One region of the Streptomyces sp. NPDC041191 genome, then DNA from elsewhere that is predicted to be linked to it. Evidence: riboswitches for the same ligand, from Rfam matches in the RefSeq annotation. Region 1 holds a riboswitch; each other region holds the start of a gene.
The links. Region 1 has a riboswitch for cyclic di-AMP ahead of ACZ6AQ_RS06425 (M23 family metallopeptidase). Riboswitches for the same ligand answer to the same signal wherever they lie in the genome.
Positions count from the first base shown of each region.

Region 2: it holds a riboswitch for cyclic di-AMP, as region 1 does, so the genes downstream of both, ACZ6AQ_RS21910 (M23 family metallopeptidase) here and ACZ6AQ_RS06425 (M23 family metallopeptidase) in region 1, are expected to answer to the same signal.
Region 3: it holds a riboswitch for cyclic di-AMP, as region 1 does, so the genes downstream of both, ACZ6AQ_RS26215 (LysM peptidoglycan-binding domain-containing protein) here and ACZ6AQ_RS06425 (M23 family metallopeptidase) in region 1, are expected to answer to the same signal.
Region 4: it holds a riboswitch for cyclic di-AMP, as region 1 does, so the genes downstream of both, ACZ6AQ_RS23715 (LysM peptidoglycan-binding domain-containing M23 family metallopeptidase) here and ACZ6AQ_RS06425 (M23 family metallopeptidase) in region 1, are expected to answer to the same signal.

Region 1 covers NZ_JBVIZC010000003.1:96,209-103,704, forward strand. Annotated here, with positions in the region: gene ACZ6AQ_RS06410 (DNA gyrase/topoisomerase IV subunit A) at 1-1,352, opposite strand, end outside; gene ACZ6AQ_RS06415 (M16 family metallopeptidase) at 1,534-2,886, shown strand; gene ACZ6AQ_RS06420 (M16 family metallopeptidase) at 2,913-4,280, shown strand; cyclic di-AMP (ydaO/yuaA leader) riboswitch at 4,542-4,708, shown strand; gene ACZ6AQ_RS06425 (M23 family metallopeptidase) at 4,722-5,492, shown strand; gene ACZ6AQ_RS06430 (GntR family transcriptional regulator) at 5,703-6,386, shown strand; gene ACZ6AQ_RS06435 (HPr family phosphocarrier protein) at 6,534-6,815, opposite strand; gene ACZ6AQ_RS06440 (bifunctional acetate--CoA ligase family protein/GNAT family N-acetyltransferase) at 6,990-7,496, shown strand, end outside.
Region 2 covers NZ_JBVIZC010000011.1:18,142-25,637, reverse strand. Annotated here, with positions in the region: tRNA gene ACZ6AQ_RS21925 (tRNA-Met) at 113-186, shown strand; gene ACZ6AQ_RS21920 (MerR family transcriptional regulator) at 299-1,039, shown strand; gene ACZ6AQ_RS21915 (PP2C family protein-serine/threonine phosphatase) at 1,363-2,631, shown strand; cyclic di-AMP (ydaO/yuaA leader) riboswitch at 2,844-2,989, shown strand; gene ACZ6AQ_RS21910 (M23 family metallopeptidase) at 3,001-4,125, shown strand; gene ACZ6AQ_RS21905 (PrsW family intramembrane metalloprotease) at 4,203-5,561, opposite strand; gene trmB (tRNA (guanosine(46)-N7)-methyltransferase TrmB) at 5,813-6,613, opposite strand; gene lhgO (L-2-hydroxyglutarate oxidase) at 6,692-7,496, opposite strand, start outside.
Region 3 covers NZ_JBVIZC010000014.1:144,611-152,106, reverse strand. Annotated here, with positions in the region: gene ACZ6AQ_RS26230 (SIS domain-containing protein) at 1-664, opposite strand, end outside; gene ACZ6AQ_RS26225 (DeoR/GlpR family DNA-binding transcription regulator) at 813-1,619, shown strand; gene ACZ6AQ_RS26220 (DUF6197 family protein) at 1,781-2,410, opposite strand; cyclic di-AMP (ydaO/yuaA leader) riboswitch at 2,794-2,967, shown strand; gene ACZ6AQ_RS26215 (LysM peptidoglycan-binding domain-containing protein) at 2,973-3,896, shown strand; gene ACZ6AQ_RS26210 (phosphoribosyltransferase family protein) at 3,880-5,211, opposite strand; gene ACZ6AQ_RS26205 (type B 50S ribosomal protein L31) at 5,814-6,074, shown strand; gene ACZ6AQ_RS26200 (peptidylprolyl isomerase) at 6,192-6,689, opposite strand; gene ACZ6AQ_RS26195 (hypothetical protein) at 6,826-7,044, opposite strand; gene ACZ6AQ_RS26190 (DUF6629 family protein) at 7,076-7,496, opposite strand, start outside.
Region 4 covers NZ_JBVIZC010000012.1:110,818-118,313, forward strand. Annotated here, with positions in the region: gene ACZ6AQ_RS23695 (STM4013/SEN3800 family hydrolase) at 1-773, shown strand, start outside; gene ACZ6AQ_RS23700 (STM4012 family radical SAM protein) at 770-2,110, shown strand; gene ACZ6AQ_RS23705 (STM4011 family radical SAM protein) at 2,120-2,980, shown strand; gene ACZ6AQ_RS23710 (SGNH/GDSL hydrolase family protein) at 2,967-3,779, opposite strand; gene ACZ6AQ_RS23715 (LysM peptidoglycan-binding domain-containing M23 family metallopeptidase) at 3,940-4,899, opposite strand; cyclic di-AMP (ydaO/yuaA leader) riboswitch at 4,902-5,063, opposite strand; gene ACZ6AQ_RS23720 (tyrosine-protein phosphatase) at 5,451-6,272, shown strand; gene ACZ6AQ_RS23725 (DUF6126 family protein) at 6,324-6,479, opposite strand; gene ACZ6AQ_RS23730 (helix-turn-helix domain-containing protein) at 6,503-7,141, opposite strand; gene ACZ6AQ_RS23735 (aspartate aminotransferase family protein) at 7,214-7,496, opposite strand, start outside.

The sequences.
Region 1 (7,496 bases):
TCGATCCGGTCGAACTTGGTGAGGCGGCGCAGCGGGGTGTCCAGGATGTACTGCGTCTGGATCTCGCTCAGGGAGAAGCGCTCCATCAGGCGCTCCTTGGCCTGCGCCGAGTTCTCGCTCTCCCGGATGAGGCGGATGACCTCGTCGATGTCGAGCAGCGCGACGAGCAGGCCCTCGACCAGGTGGAGCCGGTCGCGCTTCTTGGTGCGGCGGAACTCGGAACGGCGGCGGACGACCTCGAAGCGGTGGTCCAGGTAGACCTGGAGGAGCTCCCTGAGGCCGAGGGTGAGCGGCTGTCCGTCGACCAGCGCCACGTTGTTGATGCCGAAGGACTCCTCCATCGGCGTCAGCTTGTAGAGCTGCTCCAGGACCGCCTCCGGCACGAAGCCGTTCTTGATCTCGATGACCAGGCGCAGACCGTGGCTGCGGTCGGTGAGGTCCTTGACGTCCGCGATGCCCTGGAGCTTCTTGGAGCCGACCAGGTCCTTGATCTTGGAGATGACCTTCTCGGGGCCCACCGAGAACGGCAGCTCGGTCACGACGATGCCCTTGCGGCGCGCCGTCACGTCCGTCACGGTCGCGGTGGCGCGGATCTTGAAGGTGCCGCGACCCGACTCGTACGCGTCCTTGATGCCGGAGAGGCCGACGATGCGGCCACCGGTCGGCAGGTCAGGGCCGGGCACGAAGCGCATCAGCGCGTCGAGGTCGGCGTTCGGGTACCTGATCAGGTGGCGGGCGGCCGCGACGACCTCGCCCAGGTTGTGCGGGGGCATGTTGGTCGCCATGCCGACCGCGATGCCGGAGGCGCCGTTGACCAGCAGGTTCGGGTAGGCGGCGGGCAGCGCCGCCGGCTCCTGCTCCTGGCCGTCGTAGTTCGGCGCGAAGTCGACCGTGTCCTCCTCGATGGACTCGGTCATGAGCAGCGCGGCCGGGGCCATCCGCGACTCGGTGTACCGCATGGCGGCCGGCGGGTCGTCGTTCCCGAGGGACCCGAAGTTGCCGTGGCCGTCGACGAGGGGGAGGCGCATGGAGAAGGGCTGCGCCATGCGGACCATCGCGTCGTAGATCGACGCGTCGCCGTGCGGGTGCAGCTTGCCCATCACCTCGCCGACGACACGGGCGCACTTCACGAAGCCGCGGTCGGGCCGCAGCCCCATCTCGTTCATCTGGTAGACGATGCGGCGCTGGACGGGCTTCATGCCGTCGCGGGCGTCGGGAAGCGCGCGCGAGTAGATCACCGAGTACGCGTACTCGAGGAAGGAGCCCTGCATCTCGTCGACGACGTCGATGTCGAGGATCTTCTCCTCGTACGCGTCGTCCGGCGGCGGTGTTTTCGTGCTGCGGCGGGCCATCGCGGCTGCGGCTCCTTCACCAACATGGTTGCTCTGACGCGGACCATTGTGGACCGTGCCACCGACAACGCCGACCGCGACCCGGAAGAGGGACATCTCGAACGGGCGGGAACTTCGCCAGGTGTCGGCGCGCTTGCATACAGTGGCAGGACTTTTTCACATCGCGATCGAAGGGACGTACATGCCCATGGGTCACACGGCCACGGCCGAGGCCGGCTCCGGCGGCCTGACAGCGACCGAGCACCGGCTGGCGAACGGCCTGCGCGTGGTGCTCTCGGAGGACCACCTGACCCCGGTCGCCGCGGTCTGCCTCTGGTACGACGTCGGCTCGCGCCACGAGGTCGAGGGCCGCACGGGGCTGGCCCACCTCTTCGAGCACCTGATGTTCCAGGGCTCGAAGCAGGTCCACGGGAACGGTCACTTCGAGCTGGTGCAGGGTGCGGGCGGCTCGCTCAACGGCACGACGAGCTTCGAGCGCACCAACTACTTCGAGACCATGCCCACGCACCAGCTGGAGCTCGCGCTCTGGCTGGAGGCCGACCGCATGGGCTCGCTCCTCGCCGCCCTGGACGACGAGTCCATGGAGAACCAGCGGGACGTCGTCAAGAACGAGCGCCGCCAGCGCTACGACAACGTGCCGTACGGCACGGCCTTCGAGAAGCTGACCGCCCTCGCCTACCCGGAGGGCCACCCCTACCACCACACGCCGATCGGCTCCATGGCCGACCTGGACGCGGCCACCCTGGAGGACGCGCGGAACTTCTTCCGCACGTACTACGCCCCGAACAACGCGGTGCTCTCCGTCGTCGGCGACATCGACCCGGAGCGGACCCTCGCCTGGATCGAGAAGTACTTCGGCTCCATCCCGTCCCACGACGGCAAGCCGGTCCCGCGCGACGGCTCGCTGCCCGACGTCATCGGCGAGCAGCTCCGCGAGGTCGTCGAGGAGGAGGTGCCGGCGCGCGCTCTGATGGCCGCCTACCGGCTGCCGCACGACGGCACGCGCGCGTGCGACGCCGCCGACCTGGCCCTGACGGTCCTGGGCGGCGGGGAGTCCTCCCGCCTGCACAACCGCCTGGTCCGCCGCGACCGCACGGCCGTCGCCGCCGGTTTCGGCCTGCTGCGGCTCGCCGGGGCGCCCTCGCTCGGCTGGCTGGACGTCAAGACGTCCGGAGGCGTCGAGGTCCCGCAGATCGAGGCGGCCGTCGACGAGGAGCTGGCCCGGTTCGCCGCCGAGGGGCCCACGGCCGAGGAGATGGAGCGCGCCCAGGCCCAGTTGGAGCGCGAGTGGCTGGACCGGCTGGGCACCGTCGCGGGCCGTGCCGACGAACTGTGCCGGTTCGCCGTGCTGTTCGGCGACCCGCAGCTCGCCCTCACCGCCGTCGACCGGGTCCTCGACATCACCGCCGAGGAGGTGCGGGAGGCCGCCGCGGCCCGGCTGCGCCCCGACAACCGCGCGGTGCTCGTCTACGAGCCGGTGGCCACCGAACAGAGCGAGAGCGACAGCGACGAGGAAGAGGGGGCGGACCAGTGACCGACGCTGCCGTGTCTTTGACGAGCATGGAGTTCCACCCGCGGCCGACGCCGGGCACCGCACGCCCCTGGGCCTTCCCGGCCCCGGACCGCAGTGCCCTGGAGAACGGCCTGACCGTGCTCACCAGCCACCGCCCCGGCCAGCAGGTCGTGGCCGTGGAGCTGTTCCTGCCGGCCCCGCTGGACGCCGAACCTGCCGGTCTCGACGGCGTCGCCACCATCATGGCCCGCGCGCTTTCCGAGGGCACGGACCGGCACACCGCCGAGGAGTTCGCGGCCGAGCTGGAGCGCTGCGGCGCCACGCTCGACGCGCACGCCGACCACCCCGGCGTACGGGTCTCCCTGGAGGTGCCGGTCTCCCGGCTGCCCAAGGCGCTCGGTCTGCTCGCCGAGGCGCTGATCGCCCCGGCGTTCCTGGAGACCGAGGTCGAGCGCCTGGTGCGCAACCGCCTCGACGAGATCCCGCACGAGACGGCCAGCCCGGCCCGCCGGGCCGCCAAGCAGCTGTCCAAGGAGCTGTTCCCGGCCGAGTCCCGGATGTCCCGGCCGCGCCAGGGCACCGAGGAGACCGTCGCGGCGATCGACGCCGCCGCGGTCCGCGCGTTCTACGCGGCGCACGTGCGGCCCGCCACGGCGACCGCCGTGGTCGTGGGCGACCTGACCGGGGTGGACCTGGAGAAGGTCCTGGCGGAGACGCTGGGCGCCTGGACCGGCGAGCCGGGCGAGCCGCTTCCGATGCCGCCGATCACCGCCGACGACACCGCGCGGGTCGTCGTCGTGGACCGCCCCGGCGCCGTCCAGACCCAGCTGCTCATCGGCCGGATCGGTCCCGACCGGCACGCCAGCGTCTGGCCGGCCCAGGTCCTCGGCACGTACTGCCTGGGAGGGACCCTGACCTCGCGTCTGGACCGGGTCCTGCGCGAGGAGAAGGGCTACACGTACGGCGTGCGGGCCTTCGGCCAGGTGCTCCGCTCCGACGCCGGGGGGAACGGCGCCGCGATGCTCGCCATCAGCGGCTCCGTGGACACTCCCAACACGGGCCCGGCCCTGGACGACCTGTGGAAGGTGCTGCGCACCCTGGCCGCCGAGGGGCTCACGGACGCCGAGCGGGAGACGGCCGTGCAGAACCTGGTGGGGGTGGCGCCGCTCAAGTACGAGACGGCCGCCTCCGTCGCCGGAACGCTCGCCGACCAGGTCGAGCAGCACCTCCCGGACGACTTCCAGGCGCAGTTGTACGCGCGCCTGGCCGAGACGGGCACCGTGGAGGCGACCGCCGCCGTCGTCAGCGCCTTTCCGGTGGACCGGCTCGTCACCGTCCTGGTGGGTGACGCGGCGCAGATCGCGGAGCCGGTGCGCGCGCTCGGCATCGGTGAGGTCACCGTCGTCAGCGGCTGACCGTCCCCCGCGGGGACGGCGGTCCACCACCGCCGTCCCCGCGACCGGGGCCCGGACATGACGGCCCATCAGGAAAATTCCTTGTGGGAAGGGCATCCGCGGAGGGGTTCCCGCAAGGGAATTGTCCGTATTGGCGGCAAGAGTGATCCTCTGCCCTGTGGCATGTCTTACAAAAGGCCCTGTTCGGTTGGTGATCGACTGGCGACCCGCTTACCGTCGATCCGGCTGTTCGCCAGTCGTACCCGCCGCACCCGCGGCACCGGACAGCCATCGCCGAGTCCCCGTCAGGCGCGAGCCCAGGGGAGCCGGGGACCCGCACGCAGTCCCTGGGGTGAATCGGACGCCTTCGTTCCGTACGGAGGGGCCCGTAGGAGACCTTCCTGCTCCGAACCCGTCAGCTAACCCGGTAGGCGAGAAGGAGGGAAAGGAAACAGCGTCTTCATGGCGTTCACCCGTGCCACCGGGAAGCATCGTGGTCCGAGCCGGATGGCGCGCCGCAGCGCCGGCATCGCCGGCGTCGCGACGCTGGCCACCACCGGCGTCATCGGAACCCTCGCCTCCCCGGCGCTCGCCGCCGACACGGACCACCGTTCACCCGAGGACACCGGTCTCATCGAGGTGATCACCGAGGACTCCCTCGTCGACCGCGTCAACGCCCAGGCCGCCGCCCAGGACCGGCAGGCGTTCGAGGCCGCCGCCGAGGCGAAGGTCCGGGCCGAGGCGAAGCGCAAGGCCGAGGCCCGCGCCAAGGAGATCCGCGAGGCGAAGGAGCGCGCCGCCCGTGAGGCCGAGCGCCGCCGCCTGAACTCCTTCCAGCTCCCGATCGCCGGTTCGTACGTCTCCACCGCCTACAAGACCGGCGGTTCGCTCTGGTCCTCCGGCAGCCACTCCGGCATCGACTTCCACGCCGACTACGGCAGCCGTGTCGTCTCCGTCGGCTCCGGCACCGTCGTCGAGACCGGCTGGGGCGGCGCGTACGGCAACAACATCGTCATCCGGATGAACGACGGCACGTACACCCAGTACGGTCACCTCTCCTCCATCGGGGTGTACGTCGGCCAGACCGTCGAGCCGGGCCAGCAGATCGGCGTCTCGGGCTCGTCCGGCAACTCGACCGGCCCGCACCTCCACTTCGAAGCGCGCACGAGCCCCGAGTACGGCTCCGACATCGACCCGGTCGCCTACCTCCGCGCCCGCGGCGTCACCGTCTGACACCGTCGCCCCTCCGCGCGTCCCCGGCCCCGGGGCCCCGCCTCGGGAAAGCCCCGGCCCGTACTGGGCCGGGGCTTTTCTTCGGCCGGAACGCGTCCGTGGAATCCGGCGGGGCATCGGAAATTCCGGCGGGCTGCAATAGAGTCGTGGCACGGGCGCGGAAAAGGCGCCGCCCGAATGGACTCGCGCGGACCAAGGCGGAGGTCGGACATGCGTATTCCCGCGCATTCGGTGTGCACGGCGATCCGGGACGACATCGTCTCCGGCGTCTTCGCGCGGGGGAGCCGGCTGACCGAGGAGCAGCTCGCCCGCAGGTACGGGGTCTCTCGCGTCCCGGTCCGCGAGGCGCTGCGCACCCTGGAGTCCGAGGGCTTCGTCCTCACCCGGCGCCACGCGGGCGCGCACGTGGCCGAGCCCACCGAGCGGGAGGCGGCCGACCTGCTCGACATGCGGACGCTGCTCGAACCGCTGGGAGCCGCGCGGGCCGCGCAGCGGCGCACCGAGGCCCACCTCAAGGTGCTGCGCGGCCTGGTCAGGCTGGGGCAGGAGAGGGCCGGACGGGGCCGGGACGAGGACCTGCGCCCGCTCGGCGGCTGGTTCCACGAGACGCTCGCGCAGGCGTGCGGCAGTCCGGCCCTGACGGCGCTGCTCACCCAGTTGCGGCACAAGATCGCCTGGGTGTACGCGGTCGAGCGGCCCGCCCGGCCGGCGGACGTCTGGGCCGAACACGGCGCGATCGTGGACGCCGTGGCGCGCGGTGACGCGGAGCGGGCGAGGGCGCTGACCGCGCTGCACGCGGAGCGCTCGCTGTCGCTGCACCGGCTCAAAGGGGCGGAGCGCGGTCGTGTGAGGGTTCCGCAACATGCCGTCAACACGACGGGCGCCCGGAATTAACACGCCCGCCGTACAAAGGGAGCAGGAATTCGTCGGGCGGCTTTTGTGCTGCCCGGAAAAGGGGTCGGAAAAGCAGAATGCCGTGACCGCCGCAATCGCGGCGGTCACGGCATTCCGGGACCGTCCCCGGTCCGGGACCGTCCCGGCTCAGACGGTCTCGGGCAGCTCGTCCAGGCCCTCGGCGACCAGCTTCGCGAGGCGGTCCAGCGCGGCCTCGGCGCCCTCGGCGTCCGAGGCGAGCACGATCTCCTCGCCGCCCTGCGCGCCCAGGCCGAGCACCGAGAGCATGGAAGCGGCGTTCACGGGGGCGCCGTCGGACTTGGCGATCGTCACCGGAACGCCGGAAGCCGTGGCGGCACGGACGAAGATGGACGCGGGACGGGCGTGCAGGCCCTCGGCCCATCCGACGTTGACGCGGCGCTCAGCCATGGTGTTGCCCTTCAAGTCTCAAGCGGGTTGTCTAGACCAGTCTCTCACGGGACGCGAGGTGCTCACACCGGTCCCCGGCCCGGTCCGGACCGCCTCCCGGTCCCCCCACCTTGCAACGGGCACCCCCGCCGCGCGACCGGTGCCCCACCCGTGGCGCAGCCGTAGGCTGACCTCATGCAGAGCGCGTCGGAACAGCCGGAAGCGACGGAACCGCAGGTGGCGCCGGAGCACGCCTACCCCGACCACTGGGAGGCGGACGTAGTGCTCCGCGACGGCGGCACCGCGCTCATCCGGCCCATCACCACCGACGACGCCGACCGGCTCGTCAGCTTCTACGAGCAGGTCTCGGACGAGTCGAAGTACTACCGCTTCTTCGCTCCCTATCCGCGCCTCTCCGCCAAGGACGTGCGCCGCTTCACCCACCACGACTTCGTGGACCGGGTGGGACTCGCGGCGACCGTCGGCGGCGAGTTCATCGCCACCGTCCGCTACGACCGCATCGACGCCCGGGGGCTGCCCGCCTCCGCACCGGCCGACGAGGCCGAGGTCGCCTTCCTCGTCCAGGACGCGCACCAGGGCCGCGGCGTCGCCTCCGTCCTGCTCGAACACATCGCGGCGGTGGCCCGCGAGCGGGGCATCCGGCGCTTCGTCGCCGAGGTGCTCCCCGCCAACAACAAGATG
Region 2 (7,496 bases), on a different contig from region 1:
GCCGGCACCTGTCGACACCGGCGACCGCGGCTGCCGACGGAGGCGGCCGGACACCCCGGCGACAACCGATTTCATGATTGCCCCGGTCATGCCGTAGAGTCGTGTTTACCGACGCGGGGTGGAGCAGCTCGGTAGCTCGCTGGGCTCATAACCCAGAGGTCGCAGGTTCAAATCCTGTCCCCGCTACTCAGTAGCAACGAAGGCCCGAATCCTTGAGGATTCGGGCCTTCGTCGTGTCGGCGCGCGGTCGCGCGTTCCGCTTGACCTTGACGTTGCGTCAAGATCTAGCGTTCTCGGCATGGAGTGGTCGATCCAGGAGATCGCCAAGAAGGCCGGCACCACCAGCCGCACCCTCAGGTACTACGGAGAGTGCGGGCTGCTGGAACCGAGCCGGATCGGCGCGAACGGTTACCGGTACTACGACCAGGCGGCGCTCGTGCGGCTGCAGCGGATTCTGCTGCTGCGCGAGCTGGGGCTCTCGCTGCCCGCCATCGCCGAGGTCCTCGAGGGACAGCGGGACACGTCCGCCGCCCTGCGCGCCCACCTCGCCCTTCTGGAGCAGGAGCGCGAGCGCCTCGCCCGGCAGATCGCGTCGGTGCGGACCACCCTCCGCAAGACCGAGAACGGAGAAGAGCTCATGGCCGAAGAAGTGTTCGACGGTTTCGATCACACGCGGTACGAGGAGGAGGTCACCCGGCGCTGGGGCCGGGAGGCGTACGAGAACGGCGACCGCTGGTGGCGCTCGCTCGACGCCGAGGGGAGGCGGGCGTTCATGGACGAGCAGGCCGCCATCGCCCGTGACTTCGGGAAGGCGGCGCGGGAGGGCCTGGCGGCCGGCAGCGACGAGGTGCAGGCCGTCGTGCGGCGCCAGATCGCCTGGCTGTCGGCCACCACGACGCCGACCAGGGAGTACGTGATCGGCCTCGGCCGGATGTACGTCGACGACCCCCGCTTCGCGGAGAACTACGACAAGCACGGCGAGGGCACCGCCGTGCTCGTCCGGGACGCGATGGAGATCTACGCCGAACGGAACATGTAGTTCTGGCCGGACGGCCTGTACCGGACGGCCTGTACCGGACGGCCTGTACCGGACGGCCTGTACCGGACGGCCTGTACCGGACGGCCTGTACCGGACGGCCTGTACCGGACGGCCCGTACCGGACGGCCTGTACCGGACGGCCTGTACCGGAAGACCCGTACGGGCCGCCCCCCGGCCCCCGGCCGATCCCGTACTCCGCTTCCCGCCCCGGTGTCCCGGTACGCCACTCGGCCGTACGGGAGTCGCCGTTCCCCGGCGCGGCGGCCACCCTGGGAGGGCGCGGTGCGGGGCCGCGGGCGGTCGGACCGGGCAGGAGAGTTCAGGTGGGGCACCCCCTAGGATCGGCGGACCGCGGGCGGCGGGACGCCGAGGGCCGTACCCGGCGGGACGCCGGAGGGAGCGCCGCGCCCGGTCGTTCCCGGCGGGCCGGCGGGGGCGTACCCGCGTACGGCGGTGCCCGGTGGTTCATCCGCCTGCTGCCGCCGCTGATCATCGCGGGCGGTGTCGCCTTCGACCTGGCGACCCCCGCCCCGTACACCGCCTCCCCGATGCTCGCCGCCGCCCCGCTGGTCGCCGCGCCCTTCTTCTCCCTGCTCACGACCCTTCTCACCGGGATTACCGCCGTTCTCGCCTCGGTCGGGCTCTACCTCGGCAACAACGACGTGACCCGTGCCCCGGCCGTCGCCGAGACCCTGACCGTGTTCACCGTCTCCGGACTCGCCCTCTTCATCAACCGGGTGGTGCGCCGCAGCGGCGAACGGCTCGCGTCGGCCCGGGTCATCGCGGAGAACGCGCAGAAGGCGGTGCTGCCGACGCCCCCCGAGCGGATCGGCGGGCTCTGGTGCGCCGCCCGCTACGAGGCGGCGCAGGCGGACGCGTTCGTCGGTGGCGACCTCTTCGCCGTACAGGACACCCCCTACGGGGTGCGGCTCGTGGTCGGGGACGTGCGGGGCAAGGGGATGGAGGCGGTCGAGGCCGTCGCCGTCGTCATCGGGGCCTTCCGGGAGGCGGCCGAGCAGGAGCGGTCCCTGGAGGACGTGGCGCAGCGGCTCGAACGGGCGCTGACCCGGGAGGGCACCCGGCGGGAGGGCCTGGACGCCTTCGAGGGATTCACCACCGCCGTCCTGGCCGAGATCCCGCGCGCCGACGGCAACGGAGCCTTCGACGGTTTCGTACGGGTCGTCAACCGGGGGCACCCGCCCCCGCTGGTGCTGCACGGGGACGGCCGGGTCGAACCGGTGGAACCGGGCCGGCCGGCGCTGCCGCTCGGCATGGGGGACCTGGCGTCGTGGCCGGACCGGGCCGAGGCGCGCCCCTACCCGCCGGGCACGACGCTGCTCTTCTACACCGACGGCCTCTCGGAGGCGCGGAACGCGGCCGGGGTCTTCTACGACCCGGTGGCACGGCTGGCCGGACGGATCTTCCCGGGGCCCGAGGAACTCCTCGACGCGCTCGTGGACGACGTACGCCTCCACACGGGCGGCGGGGCGACGGACGACATGGCCCTGCTCGCGCTGAGCCGGCCCGAGGAGGGGCGGCGGGAGCGGCGACGGACGATGCAGGTGCTGCACCGGGACGGTCACCACCCGTAGTCGAGAGGTGTCACGGGGATAACGATTGACAAAACGTCAGATCGCGAAGGGTTTGGGGGTCTCGCGCCGTGCCCTGGTGAAGGGGGGTCAAGTCGGGACAGTTCCTGCCAATTCAATGAATGATCAAGGGGAACGGCTTGGAAACGGGACCCCCTGTCTATTAACGTTCGATAACGCAGCGCGGTCGTCCCCGCCGTCGCAAGAGACGGCACCGTGCGCGTGCGCCGAATCCCGCAAGGGAACCGGGGAACCACCATTTGGGGTGAATCGAGCCCGTCGCACCCGTGCGGCGCGCCCGTAGGAGACCTTCCTGCTCCGAACCCGTCAGCTAACCCGGTAGGCGAGAAGGAAGGAAAGGAGTGCGCCTCCGTGGCGTCCAACCCCCCTGCCCCCGAAGCCCCCTTCGACGCCTTCGGTGGTGGTGCGGCTCCCTCCGACCCTGACACCGAGTGGAATCCCACCGAGGACTCCCTCCGCGACCGGAGCCGTTCCGGCCGGCACCGGGTCGTCAAGCAGCGCTCCCCCTTCGCCCGTTCCTCCACCGTCCTCGGCGTCGGCGTCATCGCGGCCGTCGGCGCGGGCGGCCTCGCCACCGCGCAGGACAAGCCCCCGGTGGCCATCTCGCTCCCGGACCTCCCGGACCTCGACCTGCCGGACGCCCACGACCTGCCCGGCATCGGCTCCCTCCTGCCCGAGGAGGAGCGGGAGGCGGTCGCCGAGGACCGCGTCAACCCGAACCCGCTGACCTCCACCGCGTACACCACCGGCGCCGACGGGCGGACCGGCGGGGCCGGGCAGGTCACGCGGGCCTCCCTGAAGGCCGACGTCCCGAGCGCCACCGACGCGGGTGAGGCCCTGCGCACCCGCATCCTCCAGCAGGCCGAGCAGCAGCAGGCGTCCGCCGACGCGGCCGAGAGGGCCGCGGCGGAGAAGGCGGCGGCCGAGAAGGCCGCGGCGGAGGCGAAGGCCAAGGCGGACGCGGCGGAGAAGGCGGCCGCCGAGGCGCGGGCGAAGGCCGAGGCGGAGGCCAAGGCGAAGGCGGAGGCCGCCGCCAGGGCGAAGGCCGAGGCCGAGCGCCTCGCCGAACTCGCCGCGAGCTACTCGCTCCCCCTCTCCTCGTACTCCATCACCGCCACCTACATGCAGTCCGGTTCGATGTGGTCCTCCGGCCACCACACGGGCCTCGACTTCGCGGCCTCCGCCGGCACCCCGCTCAAGGCGGTGCACGGCGCCACGGTGAAGTCGGCCGCCTGGTCCGGTTCCTACGGCTACCGGATCGTCCTGGAGCTGGAGGACGGCACCGAGGTCTGGTACTGCCACCTCTCGTCCATGACGGTCGGCGCGGGCCAGACCGTGTCCACCGGCGAGACCATCGGCCGCGTCGGCGCCACCGGCAACGTCTCCGGCGCCCACCTCCACCTGGAGGTGCACCCCGGCGGTGGCGACGGCGTCGACCCGGGCGCGTGGCTGCGCTCGAAGGGCCTCACGGTCTGAGGACCCGGAGGCCCGGGGACCCGAGGACCCGAGGACCCGGGAACCCGGGCCCCGTCGGGCCCGGAGTTCCCGGCGTACTACCTCCGGTACGGGTTGTAGTCGCCGTAGTCCAGGTACTGCGGCGGCGCCCACACCCGTCCCGTCGCCCGGGCCGCGTACGTCAGCGCGGGCGAGGCGATCGCGCGGCGCTGCCACAGGTGGTGGAGCAGTTCCTGCTCGCGGGCCGCGAAGTCGGGCCCGGCCGTGCCGCGCCGGGCCCGGTCGCGCAGGAACGCGAGGGTCGTCGCGAAGGACTCGTACTCGCCGACGGTCCGGGCGGCCCGCTCGCCGTACGTCCGGGCGGCGACGGCACGGGCCGCCCGGCGGGCCCGCATCGAGGAGAGCGCGAGCGGTTCGGCGGGGGAGAGCCAGCCGGCCGCCGCGTACGCCGGCAGCTCCCCGGCTATCGTCCGCAGCTCCCGCTGCCTGCTCCACACCGCGAGCCAGGTCAGCAGTCCGAAGGCGGGCATCATGAACGCTCCGTAGACCGCGAGGAAGGCCAGGGGGCCTCCGAAGGTGACCGAACCGTTCCAGGCGGCGTGCATGCCCATGGCGAGAAGCAGCCCGGCCAGGGGCAGCAGGACGCGGCGGAGCCGCCTGCCGCGCGGGGCGAGCGCGGCGAATCCGAAACCGAGGCCGGTGAACACGGTGAACAGCGGGTGCGCGAACGGCGACATCACGGCCCGTGCGAAGAAGGTGCCGACGGTCGTGACGCCGATGCCGGGGGCGCCGAACTCCTGGTCCTCCCCGAAGGCGTTGCCGAGGTAGAGGATGTTCTCGGTGAAGGCGAAGCCGGTCGCGGTGAAGCCGGCGATCACCACGCCGTCGACGAGGCCGTGGAAGTTCCGGCGGCGGAAGAGGAAGAGCAGCAGGACCGCGGCGGCCTTCGCGCTCTCCTCCACCACGGGCGCGACGACCGTGGCGCCGAGGCTGTGCGCCGAGTCCGGGTCGGCGGTGGTCGCGGCGATCCAGCGGACCGCGAAGGAGTTCGCCAGGATCGCGGCGAGGGCGGCGGCGAAGGCGCCCCAGGCGAACGCGAAGAGCAGGTTCTTCCAGGGGAGGGGCTCGACCCGGTCGAGCCAGCGGAACGCCGCCGCGAGGAGCGGTACGGGAAGCACGGCGAGGGCCAGGCCGACGAGGAAGCCCCGCGTCCCCGTCTGCTCGCGGACCAGCGCCAGGATGGCCAGCGCGCAGACCAGGAGGACGGCGACCAGGGCGACCGCCCGGACCGTTCGGCTGCGCCAGAAGGCCCGGTGGGGGCGGTAGCGCCACTGGGAACGGTCGGCGGCGCCGGGGAAGGCCGGGTCCCCGGTGCCCCGGTGGGGGACGGGAGAGGCTCCGGTTCCGGGCGCGGCGCCGGCTTCGGTTCCGGTTTCGGCGGGGACGGGGTTCGACACGTGAGCGACCCTAACGACCAGCACGGACAGAGGGCGAAGGAGTTGTCAGGTCCGCCCCCGGTCCGTCCCCCGGTGCGCCGCCGGTCCGTCCCCCGGTGCGCCGCCGGTCCGTCCGTCGGTACGACCCCGGTCCGTCCTCCGGTGTGACCCCGGTCCGTCCTCCGGTGTGACCCCGGTCCGTCTTCCGGTACACCCCGGTCCGTCCTCCGGTACGACCCCGGTCCGCCCGCCGGCCCGGCGTCCTTCCCGGGTCACTTCCTCCGGAAGAGGAGGTCGTGCACGACGTGTCCCTTGTCGAGTCCCTGGCCCTCGAAGCGGGTGAGGGGCCGGAAGTCGGGGCGGGGCGCGTAACCGCCGTCGGCCTGCGTGTTCTCGAAGTCGGGGTGCGCGGAGAGCACGTCCAGCATCTGCTCGGCGTACGGCTCCCAGTCGGTGGCGCAGTGCAGCACGCCGCCGGGCTTGAGCCGGGTCGCGAGGAGGCTCAGGAACTCCGGCTGGATCAGGCGCCGCTTGTGGTGGCGGGCCTTGGGCCACGGGTCGGGGAAGTAGACCCGGCAGCCGTCGAGGGAGTCGGCGGCGAGCATCTCGCGCAGCAGGATGATCGCGTCGCCGTTGGCGACCCGGACGTTGGTGAGGCCGTTGCGGTCGGCGAGCCCGAGCAGATTGCCCTGGCCGGGGGTGTGCACGTCCACGGCGAGGATGCCGGTGCCGGGGTCGGCCGCCGCCATCTGCGCGGTCGCCTCGCCCATCCCGAACCCGATCTCCAGGACGACCGGCAGGCCGCCGAACATCTCGTCCAGGTCCAGGACCCGCCGGCCGTCGATGTCGAGCCCCCAGTCGGGCCACCGCTTCAGCATCGCCTCGGCCTGTCCGGCGGTCACCCGGCTGCGGCGCGGCTGGAAGCTCCGGATGCGCCGCTCGTGGTGCGACCCGGCGGGGTCGGGCAGGGGCCCCTCGCCGGGGGCGAACATCCGGCTTCCGCGCCGCGCCGCGGGCTGGGCGGGACCGGTTGCGGGACGCGGGCTGTTCTCGGACTCAGGCTGCTCAGACACAATGCGGACGATTCTACGGGGCCGGGGCGGGACCCGCGGGTCGCGCGGGCGGGTGCCCGTCGCGGCAGGGACCGGGCCCTACAGGAGGGCCAGCGCCCGCCCCGCCACCTCGCGCCCGATCGGGAGCGAGGCAGTCGCCGCGGGGGAGGGCGCGTTCAGGACGTGGACCGTCCGCGCCGCCTCCCGGACGAGGAAGTCGTCGACGAGCGTCCCGTCCCGCAGCACCGCCTGCGCCCGCACCCCCGGCGCGGCCCGCCGCAGGCCGGACTCCCGCACCTCCGGAAGGAGCCGCCGCACCGCCTCGGTGAAGGCCCGCTTCGAGAGCGAGCGGCGCAGCTCGCCCGCCCCGTACCGCCAGTGCTTCCGGGCGATCGCCCGGGAACCGGGCCAGGCCAGGGTGGCGGCCAGCTCGCGCGGCCGGACGACGGACCAGCCGTACCCCTCGCGGGCGAGGGCCGGCACCGCGTTCGGCCCGATGTGGACCCCGCCGTCGATTCCCCGTGTCAGGTGCACCCCGAGGAACGGGAACGCCGGGTCCGGCACCGGATAGACCAGTCCCCGCACCAGCGACGGATCGGCCAGTTCGTAGTACTCCCCCCGGAAGGGGACGATCCGCATGCCCGGGTCGTCGCCCGCGAGCCGCGCGATCCGGTCGCAGTGCAGCCCCGCGCAGTTCACCAGGACCCGTGCCCGCACCACCCGCCCGTCCGCCGTCCGCACGGCGACGCCCCAGGGCCTCCGGTCGATCACGGCGGCCTCCGCGCCGTACAGGATCCGCGCCCCGGACGCCTCGGCGAGCCGCGCCGCCACCGCTCCGTAGTCGCAGATCCCGGTCGTGCCGACGTGGATCGCGGCGAGGCCCCGCACCCGCGGCTCGTACGCG
Region 3 (7,496 bases), on a different contig from region 1:
GGTACGCCTCCGTCCACGCGCCCGCCGCCTCGCGCATCTTCAGGCCGGCCTCCAGGGCGAGTCCGTAGGTCCAGCCGGAGCCGAGGAAGGTGAACTGCTCGGCCGTGCGGACGTTCTCGTCCAGCGGGGCGGCGAGCGCCCGCTCGGCGTCGCGGGCGGCCTCCTCGACGGTGGCCACCCCCTCGGGGAGGGCGTCCTCGGCCTCCAGGTGGGCGCGGAAGAGGGCGAGCGCGGTGGTGGCGAACCGGGTCTGGACGACCGACTCCTCGTCCGCGAAGTCCAGGACGGCGACCTCGTCGGCGAGGTCCATCACCGGGGTGGCGGGGTCCGCCGTGATCGCGCCCGTGGGCACGGTGCCGCGCAGCCGGGAGAGGACGGCGAGCACCTCGCTGGTGGTGCCGGACCGGGTGATCGCCACGACCCGGTCGTAGTGACGGCCGTGGGGGAACTCGGAGGCCGCGAAGGCGTCGGTCTCGCCGTGGCCGCCGGTCTCGCGCAGTTCGGCGTAGGCCAGGGCCATGAACCAGGAGGTGCCGCAGCCGATCACCGCGACCCGTTCGCCCCGCCGGGGAAGGGCGGCGGTGTGCTGGGGCAGGGTGCGGGCCGCCTGTCGCCAGGTCGCCGGCTGGGAGTCGATCTCCAGGGCGGTGCGGGTGGTGCTCATGCCGGTCTCCTTGCAGAAGTGCTGCGAGTTTTTGAAAGAAGATGCGCGAAGCTCTCATCATTCAAGCAGAAGCGAGCACATTTCTTCCAGAACTTTCACGCCCCGGCGGCTAGAATCGGACGCTCGCACGACCGGGAGGGAGGGACCCATGTCCAAGCACGAGCGGTGGAACGCGCTCCTCGAACTACTGGCGGTCTCGGGGAAGGTCGAGGTGGAGGAGGCCGCGGCCGCCCTCGACGTCTCGGCGGCCACGATCCGCCGGGACCTCGACGAGCTGGCCGGGCAGCGACTCCTGGCACGGACGCGGGGCGGCGCGGTCGCGCACGGCGTGTCGTACGAACTTCCCCTGCGGTACAAGTCGGCGCGCCGCGCACCGGAGAAGAAGCGGATCGCGGAGGCGGCGGCCGGCCTGGTCGCCCCCGGCGAGGTGGTCGGGCTCAACGGCGGCACGACGACGACGGAGGTGGCGCGGGCGCTGGCACTGCGATGCGCGGGCGGACGCGACGAGGCCCCGGGATCGGCGGGGTCCGCCGGACCGGCCCTGACCGTGGTCACCAACGCGCTCAACATCGCGGGCGAGCTGGCGGTGCGCCCCCAGATCAAGATCGTCGCCACGGGCGGTGTCGCGCGCCCGCAGACCTACGAGCTGGTCGGCCCGCTGGCGGCCGGGGTGCTCGACGAGGTCGTGCTCGACGTGGTGGTCCTCGGCGTCGACGGGATCGGTGCCGAACTGGGCGCGATGGCGCACCACGAGGACGAGGCGAGCATCAGCAGGCTCTTCGTGGAGCGGGCCAGCCGGGTCGTCGTGGTCACCGACTCCTCGAAGCTGGGACGCCGGGCGTTCGCGCGGATCTGCGGTCTGGAGCGGATCGACGTGCTGGTGACGGACACCGACATCGCCCCGGAGGCGGTCTCCCGGCTCACCGAGGCCGGGGTGAAGGTCCTCACCGCCTGATCCCGCCGCACCCGTCGGCGCGCGGCGGGACCGGCACCCGGCCCGGAACCCCCGGGCTCCGGGGGCCGACCCGGCGGTCGCCGCACGTCCGCACGTCAGCACGTCAGCACGTCCGGGGTGCCCCTCCCCCGCCCTGCCGCTCCGGCGTCCGGACGGCGGCGTCAGCGGCCGGCGTGCGCGGCCCGCCGGATCGTGGCGTCGAGGAGGGCCACGGCGTCGGCGGCCGTACGGCCGGGGGCGCGGTTCCACGGGCCGATGAGGTCCCGCCATCCCCGCGACCGGAGTTCGGTCATGATCCAGGCGGCGGCCTCGTTCATGGTGTCCGCACCGCCGTAGCCGAGGCGGTGGGCGGCGAGGAGGGCCCCGCAGACGCACCGGGCCCCGCGCCTGTTCCGCAGTTTGTACGGGGCGTTCTGCCAGCCCCACTCCGTCAGGACGAGGCGCGCGTAGCCGAGGTGGACCGAGGGGCGCAGCTCGGCCCGGCCGATGCGGCGCCAGGCGTGCAGGCGGTCCGGCAGCACGGCCCCGAGCCGTCCGGGGAGGCGGCGCTCGGCGGGGAGGGGCGCGGGCAACGCGTCGAGCGCGTCGGCCACGAGCCGGTCCACCGGCACGCTGAGCAGGTCCCGCCAGCTCCGCTCCCGCGACGGAGCCGACGCGGGCGGTTCCCCCGTCGTCCAGTCGGTGACGATCCGCTGCCAGACGGCGGTCTCGTAAAGGGCGGCCGCCTCGCGGTCGAGGGCGTCGGGGCAGGTCAGGGGGGCAGGGCCGGGCGAGGGGGCGGAGGGGGACATCGGGGCGGCTCCTGGGTCGGGCCTTCCATCCTCCAGGAGAAATGTCCGCTTTGCCAGCTATGGCAGCACGTGTCATGGAATGCAGATAAAGCAGTCATTCGATGAATGAATACCCCCTCGGGAACTTTCATCCCCTTTACGCCGAACAAGGGAAACACGGCGCATATAGGACATAGTCGTTCGGGTGACGCGACTCACTCCCCGGGTCCCACGATCTGCCGCGCCCCTCCCCGGACCCTTGCCGCACAAGGAGATTCGGCGCCCCCGCCATCCGGTCGATCTTGACCGGAACGAATGCGGAGATCCTTTACCGAAGAGCGCCGCATTGATCCTCTTGTTATTCGTCGCATTGCTGGCCTACGGTCACCTCCATTCGAGCGGAACGCCTAATCCTGCCGCCGCTCGGGAACCTTCCCTTTTCACCCGACGGCAGGAGCGGGGGACCCACGAATACGCCGGTCCGGAATCCGGAACGGCTCGGGGTGAAGCCGCGTGCTCGCGGCCGGACATCTCCCGTCCGAACCCGACAGCTCACCCCGCAGGCGCCGGAGAGGAATCCGTCATGCCCGCACACGGCAAGCACCGCCGCCCCCGCCGCATCCACATCTCCCGTGGTATGGCCCTGATCGGTACAGGTGGGGCCGCTCTGACCCTGCCGCTGATCGTGCCCGCCACGGCCGGCGCCACGCCCGCCACCGGAACGCCGGACATCGCGGCCACGGTGTTCACCGCCCCCGCCGCACCGGCGACCGCCACCACTCCGGCCGCCCCGGCCGCCACGCGCACCTACACCGTCACGAGCGGTGACTCGCTTTCCCTGATCGCCCGCAAGAAGGGAATTCAGGGGGGCTGGAAGAGCCTTTACCGCGCCAACCGGAGCGTCGTGGGTGACAATCCGTCACTCATTCACCCCGGCCTGGAACTGACGATTCATCGGAATTCCGCGAAGATCGCCCCCGGGCAGGCGGAGACCGGGAGCGGGACCGGGACGAAGGCCGCCCCGAAGGCGAAGAATTCCTCTTCGGCCGAACGGGCGAAGCCTTCCGAGCGCCGCACGGCCACCCCGGCCGTCGCCACCGGCACGGGCGCCTCCGGCGCCGCGGCCACCCCCGCCGTCGCCCGCGCCGTCCCCGCCCGGGTTCAGGCGGCTGCTGCCACCGGCTACGCCGACAACCTCGACGGCTGGATCCGCGAGTCGCTGGACGTCATGGCCCGGCACGGCATCCCCGGCTCCTACGAGGGAATCCACCGCAACGTCATGCGGGAGTCCTCCGGAAACCCGCTGGCCATCAACAACTGGGACATCAACGCCGTCAACGGCACCCCCTCGAAGGGCCTCCTCCAGGTCATCGAGCCGACCTTCCTCGCCTACCACGTGCCGGGCACGGCCATGGACCTGTACGACCCGGTCGCCAACATCACCGCCGCCTGCAACTACGCGGCCGACCGCTACGGCTCCATCGACAACGTCAACGGGGCGTACTGACCTCCCGTGCGCGGAAGTGCCCGGTGAACCAGGAGGCGGCGAGCTCCGCCACCTCCTCCAGGGCACCGGGCTCCTCGAAGAGGTGGGTGGCGCCCTCCACGACGGCCAGCCGGTTCTCGCAGCGCAGCAGGGACCGGGCCCGCCGGTTGAGGTCCAGGACCAGCGGGTCCTCGCCGCCCACCACCAGGAGGGTCGGGGCCCGCACCCGGCCCAGGTGGTCGGCGGCCAGGTCCGGCCGGCCACCGCGCGAGACGACGGCGCCGACGGTCGACCCGGGGGCCGCCGCCGCCCGCAACGCGGCCGCCGCTCCCGTACTCGCGCCGAAGTAGCCGAGCGGGAACTCCGCGCCGAGCCGTCCGGCCAGCCAGTCCGTGGCCCCGGTGAGCCGGCCGGCGAGGAGCGCGGTGTCGAAGACCCGTGCCCGGTCGGCCGACTCCTCCTCGGTCAGCAGGTCGAACAGGAGGGTCCCCAGACCGGCCCCGCCGAGCGCCTCGGCGACGGCCCCGTTCCGCGGGCTGTGGCGACCGCTGCCGCTGCCGTGGGCGAACAGGACGACGCCGACGGCCCCTTCGGGTACGGCGAGACGACCGGCGAGAGCGGTTCCCCCGACCGGTATCCGCACCTCCGCCTGTCCCGGGGCGGGGGCGCGGACCTCCGCGCCCCGGACGCCGTGCCCGTGCGCGGTCCGGCTCCGGTCCAGGCAGGCGAGCACCTCGGCGTCCGGCGTCTGCGGGAAGTCCCGGTAGAACTGGCCGACCGCCCGGAACCCCTCCGGCGCGTGGAGGCAGACGGTCTCGTCGGCCTCGCCGGCGAGGCGAGCCGTCCAGCCGGCCGGTGCGACCGGGACCGCGAGGACGATCCGGGCCGCGCCCCGCGCGCGGACCACCCGGCAGGCGGCCACGGCCGTGGCTCCGGTGGCCAGCCCGTCGTCGACGACCAGCACCGTCCGGCCGTCCAGCGGCACGGAGGGACGGCTGCCCCGGTAGCGGCGGGCCCGCTGCTCCAGTTCGGCGAGTTCGCGCTCCTCCACGACGACGAGGCCGCGGCCGTCCACGCCGGCCTCGCGGAGCACCCGTTCGTTGAGCACCCGTACACCGCCCTCGCCGAGCGCGCCCATCGCCACCTCGGGCCGCCGCGGCACGCCCAGCTTCCGGACGAGGCAGATGTCGAGCGGCGCGTCGAGGGCGGCGGCGACCTCGACCGCCACCGGCACGCCCCCGCGCGGGAGGCCGAGGACCACGACGTCGTCGCCCTCGAAACGGTCCAGCCGGGCGGCGAGCCGCCGTCCCGCGTCGCCGCGATCGACGAAGAACATGGGGCACCGCCCTTCCGCCCGGGCGGAAGGGCCCCCACGGGGATCCGGAAGGAATCCGTTCCGCGCCGCTCGCCCGGACCGGGAAGGGACGGCGGGCCCGTCCCCTTCCGCCCTTCCAGGGTAGGACGCGCGGCCCGCCGGGGCCGGGGCACCTCCTTTCGCGGGACGGGGAGGCGGCGCCGCGACGGTGAGGGACCGGGGGTCGGCGCCCGGGGCGAGGACGCCCGGTGCGAAGCCCCGCAGGGCGGGCGTGACCTCGCCCGGTCCGATCGGGTTGCCCACCTCGCTCCTCGTACCGGAGGACGGGTACGCGCCGGGGCGGCGGCCCGGCACGCGACGGGCGCGGGCGGACGGTCACTCGTGCGCGGGCGCCGCCTGGGGGATTCGGACGGCGGGCGGCACCTTCTGGGGGCGTCCGCCGCTCCCCGGCGGCCCGGTCCCGCGCACGGGGCCGGGAGAACCGTTTCCGTACGGCTGGGAGGGAAGGCGTCCGTCACCCGGTCGGGCCCGTGGCGCTGGTCGGAGGGCGTGCCGCCGGGGAGGCTGGGGGCTGCCGTGCCGATCAGGCCGGACCAGTCAGGGCGGCAGCCCGAGGAGGACACGTGCAGCAGGACAAGCAGCCCGAGTACGGCCCCGTGGTCTTCCGCGACCGCTCGGCCGGGTACGCGTTTCTCACCCGTTCCACCGCGACCAGCGACCGGACCATCGAGTGGGACGACGGCAACACGTATCCCGTGATCGACGTCGAGATCTCCTCCGAGAGCCACCCGTTCTACACGGGCAAGGCCCGGACGGTGGACACGGAGGGCAGGATCGCCAGGTTCGAGCGGCGTTTCGGGGAGCGGGGTCCCTCCGGGGACTGAGCCCTCCGGGCACTGCCGCCCACACGCGCGGCGGGGCGGGGACGCGTGTCCGCGTTCCCGCCCCGGCCGGATGGGCGAGCGGGGGCACGGGGCCCTCCGCTCGGCTCCGGAAGGCGATCAGACCTTCACGACGCCGGATTCCGAGACCTTGATGGTGGCGCTGGTGGCACCGGAACGGGAGCCGAGACCCTCGATCTTCTTGACCAGGTCCTGGCCCTCGACGACCTCGCCGAAGACGACGTGCTTGCCGTCGAGCCAGTCGGTGACGATCGTGGTGATGAAGAACTGCGAGCCGTTGCTGTCCGGGCCGGCGTTGGCCATCGAGAGCAGGAACGGGCGGTCGTGCTTCAGCTGGAAGTTCTCGTCCGCGAACTTCTCGCCGTAGATGCTCTTGCCGCCGGTGCCGTTGCCCCGGGTGAAGTCGCCGCCCTGGAGCATGAACTGCGGGATGACGCGGTGGAACGGGGAGCCGGCGTAACCGAAGCCGTGCTCACCGGTGGCGAGCTCGCGGAAGTTCCGCGCCGTCTTCGGGACGACGTCGTCGAACAGCTTGAAGACGATGCGTCCCGCGGGCTCGTCGTTGATGGAGATGTCGAAGTACACGTTGTCGCTCATGGGGTCCATCCTGTCATTACTCGCGCGCCGGGCGCGCACGGGCCGCCCCTCCCGTGTCACGGCACGCCGGTGCCCCGCCGCCCGTGGGGCGCGGGGCACCGTTCGCGTCGTCGGACGCCGGGCGGACGGGGCGGGGTCAGAGCAGTCCGCCGGCCTCCGGGGCCGGGAGGGTGCCTTCGGCCCCCTGGACGGTGTCGTGGAGGACGCTCTCGACGCCCCGGTCCTCCTGGAGGAGGCCGGTGGCGCCCCCGAGCGGGCTCTCGACGGCGGCGTTCGCCTGCGGCGGGGGCGTGACGAGGGCGGTGACGACGCCCGCGGCGAGGGAGGCGATGGCGAGCATGCTGCGCTTCTTCATGGCCTGGTCAACTGTGGAGCGGCCGGGAGGGTTACGGGCGTGACCGGATCGGACGCGTGCCGGGGCCGGCCCGGCGCCGTGTCCAGGTGAGCAGCAGCAGGGAGGCCACCGCGGCGAGGGCGCACCAGGTGGAGACAAACTCGGTGGTCCAGAGGAGGGCGCAGACGGCCGCCCCGGCCCCGGTCAGGAGTCCGAGGAGCCGCAGGAGCCGGTCGCGGGCGAGGAGCAGGGCGCCGACGGTGGCGAGGAGGTACGCGGCGAGGACCGGGGGCGCGTACGGCAGGTCGACGGCGTAGCCGAGGGTGTGGCCGCGGATCTCGGCGGTGACGGGGCGGGTGGCGAGCCGGTGGGCGAGGTACCCCGAGGTCGCGAGGCCGAGGACGAGTGGCGCCAGGAGGCGCGGCCGGTCGGCGGGGCGGGCCGCGGCCAGGACGCCGGCCGGCACCCAGAGG
Region 4 (7,496 bases), on a different contig from region 1:
CGCTCCGGTACGACGTGGCCGCCGAGCTGGCGGCCGAGGGGCGCCTACCGAACCTGGCCCGGCACCTGCCCGGCGGGGTCTGGGAGCGGCGGCACGCGCCGGGGAGCTTCACCTACGCCTCCCACCAGGCGATCTTCGCCGGTTTCCTGCCGACCCCCGCCGCGCAGGGGCCCCATCCCCGGCTGTTCGCGGCCCGGTTCGCGGGGAGCGAGTCGACCGCCGAGGGCACCTGGGTCCACGACACCCCGGACTTCGTCTCCGGCCTCGCGGCCGAGGGCTACCGGACGGTCTGCGTGGGCGGGGTGGGCTTCTTCAACAAGCGGCCGCCGCTCGGCTCCGTGCTCCCCGGACTGTTCCGGGAGAGCCACTGGGAGCCCTCCTTCGGCGTCGCCTCCCCCACCTCGTTCGAGTCCCAGGTGGCGTGCGCCGAGGAGGTGGTGGCCGGGCTGCCCCGGGAGGAACGGCTCTTCCTCTTCGTCAACGTGTCGGCGCTGCACCAGCCCAACTGGTTCCACCTGCCGGGGGCGACCCGCGAGGCGGGCGACTCCCGGGAGACGCACGCGGCGGCCCTGGAGTACGTCGACCGGCACATCGGACGGCTCTTCGCCGCGGCGAGCCGCCGGCGCCCCTGTTTCACGATCGTCTGCTCCGACCACGGCACCGCGTACGGGGAGGACGGCTTCACCGGCCACCGGCTCGGTCACGAGGTCGTGTGGACGGTGCCGTACGCGCAGTTCGTCCTGCCGGGCCCCGACGGGGAGGGCGCCGCGTGAACATCTCCGGCGTCCCCGCCCCCCGTCCGTACCGGAGCTACGTCTACGCCTACCCGCACAAGACGGCGTACCGGAGGCTTCCCGAACGGCCCGGACTGGCCGCGCTCTGGGCCGGGGAGCCGAAGGACGCGCTCTCGCTCTACGCGCACGTGCCGTTCTGCGAGGTGCGCTGCGGCTTCTGCAACCTCTTCACCCGGATCGGCGCGCCCGGCGAGCTGACCACCCGCTACCTCGACGCCCTCGACCGGCAGGCGGTCGCCGTGCGCGAGGCCCTGGGGGACGGGGTTCCGGTGCGGTTCGCCACGGCGGCGTTCGGCGGCGGCACGCCCACCTTCCTCACCGCCGCCGAGCTGGAACGGCTCTGCGACATCGCGGAGGAGCGCATGGGGGCGGACCTGCGGGCGGTGCCGCTGTCCGTGGAGACCTCGCCCGCGACCGCGACCGCCGACCGGCTCGCGCTGCTCGCGGAGCGGGGCGCGACCCGGCTCAGCATCGGGGTGCAGAGCTTCGTGGAGGCCGAGGCGCGGGCGGCGGTCCGGCCGCAGCGCCGGGCGGACGTGGAGGCGGCGCTCGGCCGCATCCGGGACACCGGCGTCCCGGTGCTCAACATCGACCTGATCTACGGGATCGACGGGCAGACCGAGGAGTCCTGGCGCCGCTCGCTCGACGCGGCCCTGGCCTGGCACCCGGAGGAGCTGTACCTCTATCCGCTGTACGTGCGGCCGCTGACCGGGCTGGGGCGCTCGTCCGCCGCGGACGACCGGGAGTGGGACGAGCGGCGGCTGCGGCTGTACCGGTGCGGCCGGGACCACCTCCTGGAGCGCGGCTACGAGCAGGTGTCGATGCGGATGTTCCGGCGGAGCGGCGCGGAGCCGCTCGGTCCGGACGACCACGCGTGCCAGACGGACGGGATGATCGGCCTGGGCTGCGGGGCCCGTTCGTACACCTCGAAGCTCCACTACTCCTTCGACTACGCCGTGGACATGCGGGAGATCCGCTCGATCGTCGACGCCTACACGGAGACCGGGGACTTCTCGCGCGCCGAGGTGGGCCGGTGGGTCGACGCCGGGGAGGCCCGGCGCCGTCACCTGCTCCAGTCGCTGCTCCAGGCGGAGGGCATGCCGCTCGCCGGGTACGAGGAGCGGTTCGGGTCCTCGCCGTTCGCGGACTTCCCCGGCGAGCTGGCCCGGTTCGAGGCGCTCGGCTGGCTGGACGGGGAGGCTCCGGAGGGGCTGCTGCGGCTCTCGCCGGAGGGCCTGGCGTACTCGGACGGGCTCGGCCCCGAGCTGTTCTCCCCCGGGGTACGGGCCGCGATGGCCGCGTACGAGCCGAAGTAGGGGGCGGCCGTGGACCTGACGCTGCTCTACCGGGGGCCGCTCTCCTCCTGCGACTACGACTGCCCGTACTGTCCCTTCGCCAAGCGCCGGGACAGCCGGGAGCAGCTGCGCGCGGACCGGGCGGCGCTCGAACGGTTCACCGGGTGGGCCGCCGCGCAGACCGGTGACCGGCTGCGGATCCTGTTCACGCCGTGGGGCGAGGGCCTGGTGCGGTCCTGGTACCGGCGGGCGCTCGTGGAGCTGTCGCGGCTGCCGCACGTCGAGCGGGTGGCGATCCAGACCAATCTGAGCTGCCGGACCGACTGGCTGGCCGACGCGGACCGGGAGGGCGTGGCGCTCTGGTGCACGTACCACCCCGGGCAGACGCCGTACGAGCGCTTCCTCGCCAAGTGCCGCGACCTGGCGGAGCGGGGCGTCCGGTTCAGCGTGGGCGTGGTCGGTCTCCCCGCGCACCTGGAGGAGGCGCGGCGGCTGCGGGAGGCGCTGCCGCCGCACGTGTACCTGTGGGTGAACGCGGCCGAGGGGCACGCGTACACCGACGCGGAGGCCGCGCGGTGGACGGAGCTCGACCCGCTCTTCCCGTACAGCCGGCATCCGCACCGTTCGGCGGGGCTGCCGTGCCGTACCGGCGAGTCGGTGATCTCGGTGGACGGCGGGGGGACGGTGCGGCGCTGCCACTTCGTCAGGGCGGAGCTGGGGAACCTGTACGACGGTTCGTACCGCGCCGCCCTGCGCCCCCGCGCCTGCCCCCTCGCCGTCTGCGACTGCCACATCGGCTACGTCCACCTGGAGACGCTGCCGCTGTACGACGTGTTCGCCGGCGGGGTCCTGGAACGGATCCCCGCCGTGCCGCCCGCTACAGGGAGATGAGGTCTCCCAGGGGCATCAGGTCGGGGCGCTTGGCCGCGACGCGGTCCCCGGAGCTCTCGCCGCGCAGCCGGCGCCCGATCCAGGGGACGAGGTGCTCCCTCGCCCACTGGATGTCGTCGCGGCGCACTTCGAGCGTGCCGCGCGGCGGGACCGGCGGCCACGCCTGGTCGGGGTCGGCGGGCACCGGGATGCCGAGGACCTGGGCGGCGCGCAGGGCGACCCGGGTGTGTCCCTCGGGCGAGAGGTGCAGGCGGTCGCCGTCCCAGGCCCGCCGGTCCTGGACGGACCTCAGGGACCACAGGTCGAGGACGGGGCAGCCGTGGCGGTCCGCGATGGCGCGGACGTGCGCGGTGTAGGTGGCGATCTTGCCGCGCAGGTGCCGGAGCACGGGGACGTCGCGGGTGTCGAAGCCGGTGGTCACCATGACGGTTCCCACGGCGGAGGTCAGGTCGGCGACGGCGCGCTCGAAGCGCTCGGCCACGTGGTCGGGGTCGCTGCCGGGACGGATGATGTCGTTGCCGCCCGCGCAGAAGGTCACCAGGTCGGGGGCGAGTTCCTTCGCCCGGGGGACCTGTTCCGCCACGATCTGGTCGAGGAGCCGCCCGCGTACGGCCAGGTTGGCGTAGCGGAAGGTGTCCTGCTCCGGCAACCGGTCGGCGAGCAGGACCGCGAAGCGGTCCGCCCAGCCGACGTACGTCCCGTTGGGGCCGGGGTCTCCGACGCCCTCGGTGAAGCTGTCACCGATCGCCGTGTACGACCCGAATGCGTTCTTGTCTCTTGATCTCGAATCGTCTGCCACGGGCGCCCATCCTTCCTTCTCGCGTGTGACCTACGCGACCGTAAGGAGGGGTTGACGACGGGTGAGATATGCCACCGATAAAGATTCCGCCAAAACGGAATACGCCGGCGGCCCGGCACTTTCGTGCCGGGCCGCCGGAAAGGGGTTTCGCCGGTGCGCGTCAGACGGAGACGCCGTGTCCGCGCAGATAGGCCAGCGGGTCGATGTCCGAGCCGTAGCTCGGCGAGGTGCGGATCTCGAAGTGCAGGTGCGGGCCGGTGGAGTTGCCGGTGGAACCGGAGAGGCCGATCTGCTGACCGCCGGTGACGGACTGGCCGGCCGAGACCGCGAGGGAGGAGAGGTGGGCGTACTGCGAGTACTTGCCGTCCGCGTGCTTGATGACGACCTCGTTGCCGTACGAGCCGCTCCAGCCGGCGGAGACGACCGTGCCGGCGCCGACGGCGCGGACGGTGGTGCCGGAGGAGGCGATGAAGTCGACACCGGTGTGATAGCCGGAGGACCACATGGCGCCGGAGGCGCGGTACGGGGTGGAGAAGCCGCCGGTGACGGGGGCGACCCAGCCGGAGGAGGAGCCGGACGGGCCCTCGGGCGCGTCCGCGGTGGTGACGGCCGGGGCGGCGGCGCGGCGGGTCTCGCGGGAGGCGCGCGGGGTGTCGTCGCCCTTGCCGGAACTCCGGGTGCCCGGGGCGCTCTTCGGGCCGGTGGGGGCGGAGCCCTCGGCGCCGACGGTGAGCTTCATGCCGGGCATGATGAGGGAGGGGTCCGCGCCGATGGTCCGGCGGTTGTCCTCGTAGAGCTTCTGCCAGCCGCCCGTGACGTGGTGGTCGGCGGCGATCTTCGACAGGTAGTCGCCGCGGACGACGGCGTACGTCGTCGGGGCGGCCTTCGCGGGGGCCTGGGCGGCCTTCGCGGGGACGGCCTGCACGGGGGTGGCCCGCACCTGGGCGGCGGCCACGACGGCCGGGGCGGGGGCGGCGGCCGGGGCGGCCTGCTCGGCGGCGTGGGCCCCCGTGGCGCCGATGAGCGGGAGGGCCACGACGGCGCCTCCCGTACCGGCGGCGGCGAATCCGCGGGTGAGGAGGTTGTTCTTCGGGCGGCGGTGCTTACCCTTCGCGGGCATGTCGAATTCCTCTCCGGCGCCTGCGAGGTGAGCTGTCGGGTTCGGACTGGAGATGTCCGGCCGCGTTCTCACGCGACTTCACCCCGAGCCGTCCTGTGTCACGGGACCGGCGTACTTCCTGGGTCCCCCGCTCCTGCCACGCATGGGATGGGTGGAATTCCGGACGGTGGCAGGATTCGGCGGTCCGACCGGATTGACGGTGACGCTAGACGAGCGGAGTCGGCGCGAACAAGCCGTTCTTCGGTCCCGGGGATTCCGCGCTAGATCATCACGAGGCGATCACGGTCACCCTCCGTGGATGACGGTCCTTCGATTTCCCTGTGCCGTACGGAAATCACGTCGTCCCCCCGGCCACGATCCGTCACTTCTATGACGCTGCTCACGCGCCTTTCCCCATCTCGCCCCAACCGGGGCTTGTCATAACCAAGGCCCTAATTCGGACAGTTCACCCATTACCGTCCGAGGGGGTGCGCCGCGCGCCTCCCGCCCGGATGATTGCCCCAGGAACCCGTCCCGCGCCGGACACCCGAACGCCGACCCCAGGAGCATCCGTGACGCAGCAGCTGCCGCAGGTCCCGCCCGCCGAAGCCGTCGAGCCCGAGCTTGCGGGGGTCCGCAACTTCCGGGACGTGGGCGGCCTGCCGACGACGGACGGGCGTGCCGTCCGCCCCGGGCGCCTCTTCCGCAGCGGTCACCTGGCCCACGCGACCGAGGCCGACGCCGCCTTCCTCGCCTCGCTGGGCCTGCACACCGTCTTCGACTTCCGCAACGAGGCCGACCGGCGGATCGAGGGCGCGGACGTCGAACTGCCCGGCGTGCGCAACGTGAACATACCGCTCAACGACCCGGCCGACGGCAAGGAGTTCTGGAGGCTGGTGCGCGACGGCGGGGTCGCACAGCTGCGGGAGGTCCTCGGTGACGGCAGGGCGGCCGCCCGGATGTCCGATTCGTACCGGCGGATGGTGGTCGAGCGGACCGCGGAGCACAGCCGGATCCTGCACTCCATGGCGGAGGAGAGCGTGCCGGCGCTCATGCACTGCGCGGCGGGGAAGGACCGCGCCGGGCTCGCCGTCGCGATCACCCTGCTCGCCGTCGGGGTCGACCGGGCGGCGATCGAGGCCGACTACGTGAAGTCGAACGAGCCGCACCGCCGCTACAAGGTGCGCCGGGGCTCCACCGCCCCGGACGCCATGGGGCCCGAGGTGATGGAGCTGCTGAGCCCGCTCTTCGACGCGCGGGCGGAGTACCTGCGGGCCGCCTTCGAGACGATCGACACGACCTGGGGCTCGGTGGACGCCTACCTCGCCGAGGGGCTGGGCCTGGCTCCGGAGACGCGCGAACGGCTGCGGGAGCGGCTGCTCACGGAGGCGTAGGCCGGGACCGGGCGGCACCCGCCCCGCCGGTTCCGCCGCGGGGCCCCCGCCCTACTGGTTCTGCCCGCCCAGCATGAAGAGCAGGTAGAGGAAGCCGGCGAAGAGGTGACCGGCGATCAGGTAGGCGAAGAGGCGGAGCACCAGGCCCTTGGGGAACTTGCCTTCCCCGCGCTCCTCGCCGGTGACGGGTGCGGACTTCTCGGACATGTCAGTCCTTTCCTTGGGATGCGTCACGAAGGGCGGCGTCGGTGCGGGGTCCCGTCGCCGAGGCACAGCTCGGCGACGGGGCTCTGCAGGAGGGTGTGGACGAAGAGCAGCTCGGCCCCGCCGGGAGTGGCGGCGCCGATCCGGTGGGGGGTGAGCGAGTCGAAGTGGGCGCCGTCCCCGGGGTCGAGGACGTGGACCGCCTCCCCGAGCGCGAGCCGCACCCGGCCCTCCAGGACGTGGATCCACTCCTCGCCCGGGTGCACGCGCACGATGTCGCCCCGGGTGGCGTGCGGCACGTGGACCCGCAGGCACTGGAGGGCGCGTCCGGCGCCGCCCGCCTGGCGGTAGATCCAGCCGTCGGCCTCGACCGGCTCGGAGCGGCCGGCCCGGATCACGGGGTCCCGCTCGGGAGGCGCCTCCCCCAGGAGTTCGGAGACCGTCGTACCGTAGGTACGGGAGAGGGCGAGCAGCATCGGCAGCGAGGGCTGCCGGTTCCCCGTCTCCAGGCGCGAGAGGTGGGCCGGCGAGAGACCGGCCCGCCGGGCGGCGGCCTCCAGGGTGAGCCCCCGGCGGCGGCGCAGCGCCCGCAGTCGCGGGGCCACGTCCGGCAGGGCGTCGGGAGCGGCGGGGTCCGGGGAGGGCTCCCCGGGGACGTGGTCCATGCGTCCATTCCGCCAGGATCATGCCTCTGAGGCAAGTTTATTGCCCCGGAGGCAAAACCCGGGCGGCGCGCGTCAGCGCTGCGCGACCGCCTGCCTGACGAGCGTCCTGCCGAAGTCCCACATCAGCCCGCTCCCGCCGTGGGCGTCGTCCATGACCGCCGTGAAGGCGGTGACGAACCGGTCCACGTCCGCCTCGTCCACGACCAGCGGCGGAATCAGCTTGATCACCTCCAGGTGGTCCCCGGAGACCTGGGTGAGGATGCGGTGCCGCTGGAGCAGCGGGACGACGACCATCTGGGCGAAGAGGCCCTTGCGGGCCGCCTGGAGCATCGCCCAGCGGCCGCGGAGGCCCAGC